One region of the Streptomyces sp. NPDC088746 genome, then DNA from elsewhere that is predicted to be linked to it. Evidence: riboswitches for the same ligand, from Rfam matches in the RefSeq annotation. Region 1 holds a riboswitch; each other region holds the start of a gene.
What was found. Region 1 has a riboswitch for cobalamin ahead of ACIP63_RS00300 (cobalamin biosynthesis protein). Riboswitches for the same ligand answer to the same signal wherever they lie in the genome.
Positions count from the first base shown of each region.

Region 2: linked by a shared signal. The riboswitch ahead of ACIP63_RS35795 (energy-coupling factor ABC transporter permease) and the one ahead of ACIP63_RS00300 (cobalamin biosynthesis protein) in region 1 are both predicted to bind cobalamin.
Region 3: linked by a shared signal. The riboswitch ahead of ACIP63_RS12090 (ribonucleoside-diphosphate reductase subunit alpha) and the one ahead of ACIP63_RS00300 (cobalamin biosynthesis protein) in region 1 are both predicted to bind cobalamin.
Region 4: linked by a shared signal. The riboswitch ahead of ACIP63_RS15910 (ABC transporter substrate-binding protein) and the one ahead of ACIP63_RS00300 (cobalamin biosynthesis protein) in region 1 are both predicted to bind cobalamin.

Region 1 covers NZ_JBIVLA010000001.1:55,912-58,097, forward strand. The annotation lists gene ACIP63_RS00290 (anion permease) at 1-303, shown strand, start outside; gene ACIP63_RS00295 (hypothetical protein) at 316-540, shown strand; cobalamin riboswitch at 725-854, shown strand; gene ACIP63_RS00300 (cobalamin biosynthesis protein) at 983-1,927, shown strand; gene ACIP63_RS00305 (cobyric acid synthase) at 1,924-2,186, shown strand, end outside.
Region 2 covers NZ_JBIVLA010000012.1:137,222-139,407, reverse strand. The annotation lists gene ACIP63_RS35800 (ABC transporter permease) at 1-482, shown strand, start outside; cobalamin riboswitch at 668-873, shown strand; gene ACIP63_RS35795 (energy-coupling factor ABC transporter permease) at 903-1,613, shown strand; gene ACIP63_RS35790 (energy-coupling factor ABC transporter substrate-binding protein) at 1,610-1,966, shown strand; gene cbiQ (cobalt ECF transporter T component CbiQ) at 1,973-2,186, shown strand, end outside.
Region 3 covers NZ_JBIVLA010000002.1:993,731-995,916, forward strand. The annotation lists gene ACIP63_RS12090 (ribonucleoside-diphosphate reductase subunit alpha) at 1-1,033, opposite strand, end outside; cobalamin riboswitch at 1,170-1,305, opposite strand; gene ACIP63_RS12095 (GNAT family N-acetyltransferase) at 1,346-1,846, opposite strand; gene mctP (monocarboxylate uptake permease MctP) at 1,993-2,186, opposite strand, start outside.
Region 4 covers NZ_JBIVLA010000003.1:309,346-311,531, forward strand. The annotation lists gene ACIP63_RS15905 (FecCD family ABC transporter permease) at 1-187, opposite strand, end outside; gene ACIP63_RS15910 (ABC transporter substrate-binding protein) at 184-1,260, opposite strand; cobalamin riboswitch at 1,290-1,477, opposite strand; gene ACIP63_RS15915 (hypothetical protein) at 1,560-1,730, opposite strand; gene ACIP63_RS15920 (acyl-CoA dehydrogenase) at 1,727-2,186, opposite strand, start outside.

The sequences.
Region 1 (2,186 bases):
ACCCTGCCGGCCGCCGGTCTGATGGGCGCGGGCGCCGAGTTCCTGACCAAGCAGGGGCCCTGGGGCGTCGGGGCGGTCGCCGTCCTCCTCGTCGCGGGCTCCGGAGCCATCTGGCTGCTGTCGCGCCGCAAGCCGGTCGACCACACCAACGTGAACGCGGAGGCCGAGCCCGCGGGCGTCGTCACCACCGCCATCTCCGCGGTCAGCCCGCCGCCCGCCGGTGCCCTCGTACCGGAGCTCAAGACCACCATCTCGGCCCCGGCCACGACGGCCGGAACCCCGGCCGACCCGGCCACGGTGTAAGGACGGATCCGCATGAACATCGACTGGGCAGCTCTCGCGTCCGTCTTCGGCGTCAGCCTCGTGGTCACCGTCGCGCTGGTCGGCCTCTTCACCCTCGGTATCACGGGCATGGCCCGGCAGACGTCGACCGCACAGGGCGGCGGCGGTGCCAACGGCCTGGTGCGCACCGGCGCGTACGCCTGCTTCGGGCTGTGCGCGGCGGCGGTCGCGTACGGGATCTATCTGATCGTCGCCTGACCGCTCCCCCGCGGACTTCCGCCCGGGCCGGACACACCACGTGTGTCCGGCCCGGTGTGCGTCTGAGCACATTGAAGCCTCGCAGGTCAACGGCAGGTTGACGGGCATTCACGGGGCATGGTGGACTGCCGGAGCCATTTAGGCCGACCGGCACACATGTGCCTGCCGGCCTTACGGCGACAGGAGAGGAAGCCGGTGCGAATCCGGCGCGGTCCCGCCACTGTCACCGGGGAGCAGCCTCCACACGGAAGTCACGGCCCGCCACCGCGGGCTGGAAGGCCGGAGGAACTGCGGATCCGGAAGCCAGGAGACTCTCGTCGCCGGTCACGTCGAACCAGGGCGCGGACCCTGAGTGAGGACATACGCCATGCCTGGCTGCCCTGCGTCGGTCGCTTCACCACCTGTCACGAAGGTCCTCCGAGGCGCGACGGCCGGCTGAGCGGTGCGAGCCGACCGCATCTTCGCGTACGGAGCCGCCGCCGGCCTGATCGGCGACCTGCTGTTCGGTGATCCCCGGCGTGGCCACCCCGTCGCCGCCTTCGGGCGTGCGGCGGCGGGCGCCGAGCGCCGCCTGTGGCGTGACCACCGCGGCTGGGGCGCCCTGCACACGCTCGTCTGCGCCGGGGGCGCCACGGGCGCCGCCGCCCTGGCGGCGCGTGCCGTCCGGAACCGTCCCGCCGCCGCCGTGGCGCTGACCGCCGCCGCCACCTGGTCCGTCGTCGGGGGCACCTCACTGGGCCGCGAGGCGCGTGCCGTCGGCGGGGCGCTGGCCGCCGGGGACATCGAGCTCGCCCGGGAGCGGCTGCCGCATCTGTGCGGCCGTGATCCGCAGGCACTGGACGGGCAGCAGATCGCCCGCGCCGTGGTGGAGTCCGTCGCCGAGAACACCTCGGACGCCGTCGTGGGGGCCCTCGTGTGGGGCGCGCTCGGCGGGGTGCCCGGGCTGGTCGCCTTCCGGGCGGTCAACACGCTCGACGCCATGGTCGGGCACAAGTCGCCCCGCTACCGGCGCTACGGCTGGGCGTCGGCCCGGCTCGACGACATCGCCGGCTGGCCCGGGGCCCGGCTCACCGCCGTGCTCGCCGTGGCCGCCGGGGGCCGCCCGCGCGAGGCGGTCCGGGCGTGGCGGGCGGACGCGGGCAGGCACCCCAGCCCCAACGCGGGCCCCGTGGAGGCCTCGTTCGCGGGGGCGCTCGGCGTACGCCTCGGCGGCACGCTCGCGTACGGCGGGCGGGTCGAGCACCGGCCGGTGCTCAACGGCGGGGCCGGCCGGGACGTGCGGGTCACGGACATCGAACGCGCGGTGCGGCTGTCGCGCCGGGTGAGTGTGCTGGCCCTCGTCGTGTGTGCGGCGGGGCGGTCGGCCATGGGACGGAGAGTCGGATGAGCGGCGGGCTGCTGGTCGCGGGGACCACTTCGGACGCGGGCAAGAGCGTCGTCACGGCGGGGATCTGCCGGTGGCTGGTGCGCCGGGGGGTGAAGGTCGCGCCGTTCAAGGCGCAGAACATGTCGCTGAACTCGTTCGTCACCCGGGAGGGGGCGGAGATCGGCCGCGCCCAGGCGATGCAGGCGCAGGCCGCCCGGGTGGAGCCGTCCGCGCTGATGAACCCGGTGCTGCTCAAGCCCGGCGGCGACCGGTCGAGCCA
Region 2 (2,186 bases), on a different contig from region 1:
GGGTCGTACCGGTGGCCTACGCCCTGCTCACGTTCACCGTGGGCGTGGCGGTCGGCCTGCTCCTGCGCCGCACGCTGGTGTCGATGGTGGTCACGCTCGGCATCGTCGTGGCGATCGGGTTCGTCTGGGACGAACTCTGGCGGAGCCTGGGACACATCATGTCGGTCAGCACCGACAAGGGCGTCGGGCCCGGTGCGGTACGGCCGGAGCTGCCTGCCCAGGCTGAGCAGCAGGGACAGGGCACGTACTTCCTCACCAGCTCCGGGGACCGCCTGGAGTGGACCACCTGCCTCGACCAGATGGAGAACGACCGGGCGCACACCGCCTGCCTGGAGTCGAAGCACGTCATCGGCTGGTCCCTCGACTATCTCGACGTCTCCCAGATGCAGACGATGCAGTGGCTCGGAGCCGGCGTCATGCTCGCCCTCGCCGCGGCCGTCGCGGCCTTCGTCATCGTCCGGGGCCGCAAGCGGCTCCTGTGACCCGTGGCCCCCGGGGTCCCGACGGGACGGCCGGCCCGCAGACCTGCCGCGCCCCGCGCAAGGCCGAAGGGCCGTGACGGTGGCCGCCGCGGCCCCCCGCGCCGTCCGTCGCCGCCGTCGGCGCGGGCGTCCACCGGCCCCGCCCGGCCGGGCGGGTGGACGCCCTCGGTGACCTCAGGCCCGCTTGTCATCGTCCCCCACCTGGCACTACTGTCGCCACGCCTTGGTGAACGGGAAATCGGTGTGATGCCGGTGCGGCCCTCGCCACTGTGATCGGGAAGTCCGGCTCCGGCCCTCGCGGGCAGCCACTGGGTCCTTGTGACCCGGGAAGGCGGAGTTCGGGCGGTGGTACCCGTAAGCCAGGAGACCGGCCAAGGCACTTCAACCATCCACGAGGTGCTGGAGAGGGTCTGCTGAGCCATGCACATAGCCGAGGGTTTTCTGCCTCCGGCGCACGCGATCGCCTGGGGTGTCGCGTCCGCGCCGTTCGTCGTCCACGGAGTCCGGTCACTCACGCGTGAAGTCCGGGAGAACCCCGAGAGCACGCTGCTCCTGGGGGCTTCCGGGGCCTTCACGTTCGTTCTTTCCGCATTGAAGATCCCCTCCGTCACCGGGAGTTGCTCGCATCCCACGGGCACGGGGCTGGGGGCCATCCTGTTCCGCCCGCCGATCATGGCGGTCCTGGGCACCATCACCCTGCTGTTCCAGGCGCTCCTGCTCGCCCACGGCGGGCTGACCACGCTGGGCGCCAACGTCTTCTCGATGGCGATCGTCGGGCCCTGGGCGGGGTACGCGGTCTACAGGCTGCTGCGCCGGTACGACGTGCCGCTGATGGTGGGGGTGTTCTTCGGCGCGTTCGTCGCCGACCTGTCGACGTACTGCGTCACGAGCGTGCAGCTGGCGCTCGCCTTCCCGGACCCGAGCACCGGCTTCCTGGGCGCGCTCGGCAAGTTCGGCTCCATCTTCGCGGTCACCCAGATCCCGCTGGCGGTGAGCGAGGGGCTGCTGACCGTTCTGGTCATGCGGCTCCTCGTGCAGTCCAGCAAGGGTGATCTGACCCGGCTCGGCGTGTTCCTCGCCGGCAGGCGGGACCGGACCAGGACGGCCGAGACCGAGGCGGTGGCCCGATGAACAAGAACACGAAGATCAACGCCCTTCTGCTGCTCGTCGTGGCCGCGCTGGCCGTCCTGCCGCTGGCCCTCGGCCTCGGCGACGACGAGAAGGAGCCGTTCACGGGCGCCGACGCCCAGGCCGAGACGGCGATCACCGAGATCGATCCCGGATACGAACCCTGGTTCTCCCCGCTGTACGAACCACCGTCCGGGGAGATCGAGTCGGCGCTGTTCGCGCTCCAGGCCGCGTTGGGCGCGGGTGTACTCGCCTACTACTTCGGCCTGCGCCGCGGGCGCCGTCAGGGCGAGCTGCGCGCGACCACGCAGCAGGACGGCTCCGGCGCCGGGGAGCCCGCGGCCCGGGAGAACTGAGCGAACGTGCTGCCGATCGACGCGGCGGCGCACAGCAGTCGCTGGCGCCGCCGCCATCCCGTGGACAAAGCCGTACTGGGTCTGGGACTCACGGTTCTGGCGATCTCGCTGCCGCCCTGGCCCGGAGCCGCACTGGCCCTCCTCACCGCCGTCGCCGTGCTGCTGGGGCCGGCCGGTGTGCCCGCCCGCCAACTCTGGCGGGCCTACCGGGTTCCCCTGG
Region 3 (2,186 bases), on a different contig from region 1:
GGATCCAGTGCGCCAGGTTGAGGTTGTGCGTACGCCGCTGGTCCTCGCCGGTGTTGTCGCGCAGCTCCAGGAACTCCTCGATGTCCGCGTGCCACGTCTCCAGGTAGACGGCCGCGGCACCCTTGCGGCGGCCGCCCTGGTTCACCGCTGCGACCGAGGCGTCGAGCGTCTTCAGGAACGGCACGATGCCGTTGGAGTGCCCGTTCGTGCCGCGGATGAGCGAACCCCGGGCGCGCACGCGGGAGTACGAGAGCCCGATGCCGCCCGCGTGCTTGGAGAGGCGCGCCACCTGGTGGTAGCGGTCGTAGATCGAGTCCAGCTCGTCCAGCGGCGAGTCCAGCAGGTAGCAGGACGACATCTGCGGGTGGCGGGTGCCCGAGTTGAAGAGGGTGGGGGAGGAGGGCAGGTAGTCGAGCCGGTTCATCAGGCCGTACAGCGCGGCCACTTCCTCCAGAGCCCGCTCGGAGGTGTCCTCGGCGAGCCCGGCGGCGACGCGCAGCATGAAGTGCTGCGGGGTCTCGACGACGTCGCGGGTGAGCGGGTGGCGCAGCAGGTACCGGCTGTGCAGGGTCCGCAGCCCGAAGTAACCGAAGCGGTCGTCGGCGCCGTCGGCGAGCGCCTGGTCGACGAGCGCGTCGAGGGCGGCGGCGTGCAGCGTGACGAACTCGGCCGTTCGGTCCGCGATCAGGCCCTCGCGGTGTCCGACGGCGACCGACGCGGAGAAGGAGACAGCGCCCTGGCCGGCGGCCTCGTCCGCGATGGCCCGCGTGAGGAGCCGGGCGGCGAGCCGGGAGTAGGCGGGGTCCTCGGAGATCAGGCCGGCGGCGGCCTCGGTGGCCAGCGAGCGCAGCTCGGCCTCGTCCGACCGGGCGTTGCGGCCGCGCAGTGCGGCGGCGGCCACCCGTCCGGGGTCGGTGTCGGGCAGATCGGCGGTGAGGCCGGTCAGGGTCCGCAGCAGTGCGGTCCCGGGCGCGTCGGTCGTGCGGCCTTCGGATTCCGTGGCTGAAACCGGGTCGGCTGGCGCGATGGTCACTGGGGCTATCCCTCGCTCGGCTCAGGGCCTGCGGGAGCGGGGCAGCCGGGCACGGCGGCGCCCGGGGAAGGGCAGCACGGCGCACGGCGTCCACCGGCCCTCCGCGGGGCCCGGACGTATCGGCGCCCGGTTCGGTCGAGCCGGGCGCACTGTCGACAGGTCTTCGGACTTCGGGGTGCGCGAAGCACGCCGATCACACCGTTGCGGGACAGTTCCGGATTCTCACCGGATTCCCCTGCGGCGACAGCGAGGTCGAGCATACATGTGGGGGCTGCCGATTGAAGAAGCCCCCACATCTTGTGTCGTGAAGGGTCAGAGCTCCAGACGGAAGGTCAGAAGCACGAGCTCCGGCAGCGGGTACCAGTCCCGTTCGGGAGTCCGTACGAAGCCGAGGCGGCGGTATATCCGATGGGCGCCGTGCATGGCCGGGGCCGTCGACAGGACGATCCCCGAGACGCCCTCGGCGGCCCGTGCCCGCTCGACACAGGCCCGTACGAGCGCCTCGCCCGCGCCCCGCCCACGGGCCTCCGGCGAGACGGCCAGCATCCGGAACTCGGCCTCGCCCTCCCCGGCGATGTCCGCCCACGGGCTGCCCGGCGCGACGTAGGTGACACCGCCCAGCAACCGGCCGTCGGCGTCCAGCGCGACCAGCACCTCGGCCTCGGCGGCCCGCCGCCCGACCGCGCGGAGCTGTTCCAGGTAGGGGTCGTCGGCGCCGAAGTCCAGGAGTCCGTCGTCCAGATACGCCTGCGCGGTGATCTCGCCCAGCTCCGCGAACTGAGCGGGCCGGGCCGGCCTGATCGATACGTCCATGGGCGGCAGTCTGCCCCGGCCGCCGGGCGCGGCGCGCCCCGTTTCCGGAGGCCGACGGCCCCGGGGGCCGGCCCTGACACGACTCCGTCCCGGCAGGGAGGACCCTGCCGGGACGGACGTCTTGCCTCGGAGCGACGGCTGTGGGGTCAGTGGCCGCCGGGGGCGCCCGCCGTGGCCGGCGGGAGCTCGACCTTGACGCCGGGGTCGCCCGCGTCCGCCGTGTAGTCGGACGGGGAGGTCTCGTCCACACCGGCCGGCGCCTTCACCGCGTTGAGGACGACGGTCAGCACGAGCACGACGACGACGTTCAGCACGAACGCGGTGAGACCGATGTAGCCGA
Region 4 (2,186 bases), on a different contig from region 1:
CGGACCAGACGTCCGGGACGGAGATACGGGCGGGTCCGATCGTGACGGCGACCGCGACGGAGAGGAGGAGCAGGGCGACCCCGGCGCTCCACAGGACACCGTCGCGCAGGATCAGGGCTCCGGGGGCCGTCCGGACCGCGGGCGGCTGCTCCGCCCGTACCTCCGGGGCGCGTTCGGTCTCCGTCACCCCGCGAGCCCGAACGAGCGCAGACCGGCCGCGACGCGCTCCACGCCCTCCACGGTCCGGATGGTCGGATTCATCGCCTGGCCGCTCAGCAGGACGTACCGTTTGTGCCGGACGGCGTCCATGTTCTTCGTGGCGGGGTTGGACTCCAGGAACTCGATCTTCTTCGCCGCGCTCTCGGCCGTCTGCGACTTCCGGGTCAGGTCCCCGATGACCAGTACGTCGGGGTTCCGGTCGGCGACGGTCTCCCAGTTGATCTGGGGCCATTCCTCGTGCGTGTCGTCGAAGACGTTCTTCGCGCCGAGCTCCTCGGTGATGATGCCGGGGGCGCCGCAGCACCCGGCCAGGTACGGGGCCTCGGAGTTGGCGAACCAGTAGAGCATCGTGGTGCCGGACGCGTCGATGTCCGCGGTCGCCCTGTCGACGCGGCCGCGGAGGCTCTTCACCAGCTTCTCGCCCCGTTGCGGGACGCCGAACACCTTGGCCAGGTCGCGTACTTCGCCGTAGACGCGGTCCATGGTCAGGGGCTCGGAGCGGGAGCCGTCGCTGCTTCCGGTGTTGTCCTTGCCCGCGCAGTCGGAGGGTGCGAGGTACGTCGGTACGCCGAGCTCCTCGAACTGGTCGCGGGACGCCACCCCGCCCTTGCCGAGGGTGGACTCGAACGAGGCGCTGACGAAGTCGGGTTCCTCGGCGAGGACCTTCTCGGAGGAGGGCTGGTTCTCGGCGAGGCGCTTCACCGTGGATTCGTCCTTCTCCAGGCCCTTCATCACCGGGTCCGTCCAGGTCGCGGTGGCGGCCAGCCTGTCGGCGAGGCCCAGGGAGAGCAGGATCTCCGTCGATCCCTGGTTGAGGGAGACGGCGTGACGCGGTGGCGAGTCGACTCTCACCGTACGGCCGCAGTTCTTCAGGGTCACGGGGAAGCCGTCGCCGGCGGCGTCCCGTGCTGCGCCGTCAGGGGTGCTTCCGCCTCCCCCGCAGGCGGTCAGAAGGACGACAAGTCCCGCGATGAGCAGGGCTGTTCGGCGTGCGGTGCTGGCTATGGGCGGCACGGAGTCCTCGGCATTCTCTGGGCTCATGCGCGGAGCCCGTACGGAGTTCCGCTCCCGGTGCGGAAGCGGTTGCCAGCAGGTCTTCGGACTCGGGTTCGTCCGGACGAGGCGCCTTCCCGGTGCACCCGAGGGTTTCCCAGTGGCTGTGGCCCCGCCCGTCCCCCTCACCGCTGCGCGTCAGCTCCGGATTCTCACCGGATTCCCTGACTCCACGTGGAGTGTGACTGGCGTCTGCAAGCTATCACGCGGCGCGCCGGCGGCCTCGGGGGCCGTCGCCGGTACGGCGGGGGCTTCTCCCCCTCCGTACCGGCCGGCCGTCGGGCGGGTCAGCCCTTGGGGCGAACCGATTCGCCGCCGTCGTCCTGCGGCTTCCCGCCGCGGCGGGCGAGCACGGACGTGGTGCCCCAGTAGGCGAGCAGGACGGCGCGCAGTCCCAGGATCTCCAGGTGCTCGCCCAGGCGGCAACAGGCAGCCCGCCCCTTGCTTCCGGCGCTCATCGGGCGCCCGCCGGGCGCGTGTTCCACGGGCCCCCGGGGTCGTCGTACGCGTCCGCGTAGCCGGGTCCGGCGATCGGCCAGTCGGCGAGGAGTGCCTCCGGCAGCGCGAAGGAGTCGGCCAGCTCCGGGGCGTGCGCGGCGACGGCCGTGAGGAGCTCCTCCACGGCCTCCGGCAGGGCGTCCACCTGAGAGGCGCTCAGGAGGCCGGCGGCCAGCAGGTCACCGCTGTTGCGTGACACCCATTCTAGGGCGAACAGCCGCTCCAGCTCCCCGAGCCGGTCCCTGGCCGCCCCGTCGGGCAGCGTCGCGCGGGCCTCCGCGTAGGCCTCGGCGGCCTGCCGGTACGCGTAGGCCTCGACCCCGCGCAGGGCGGGGCCGGAGGCCGCGTTCCACCGGCCGAGGGTGTCGGCTTCGGGCGCCCGCAGCGCGCGGGTCCTGGCCCGGGCGAACCAGATG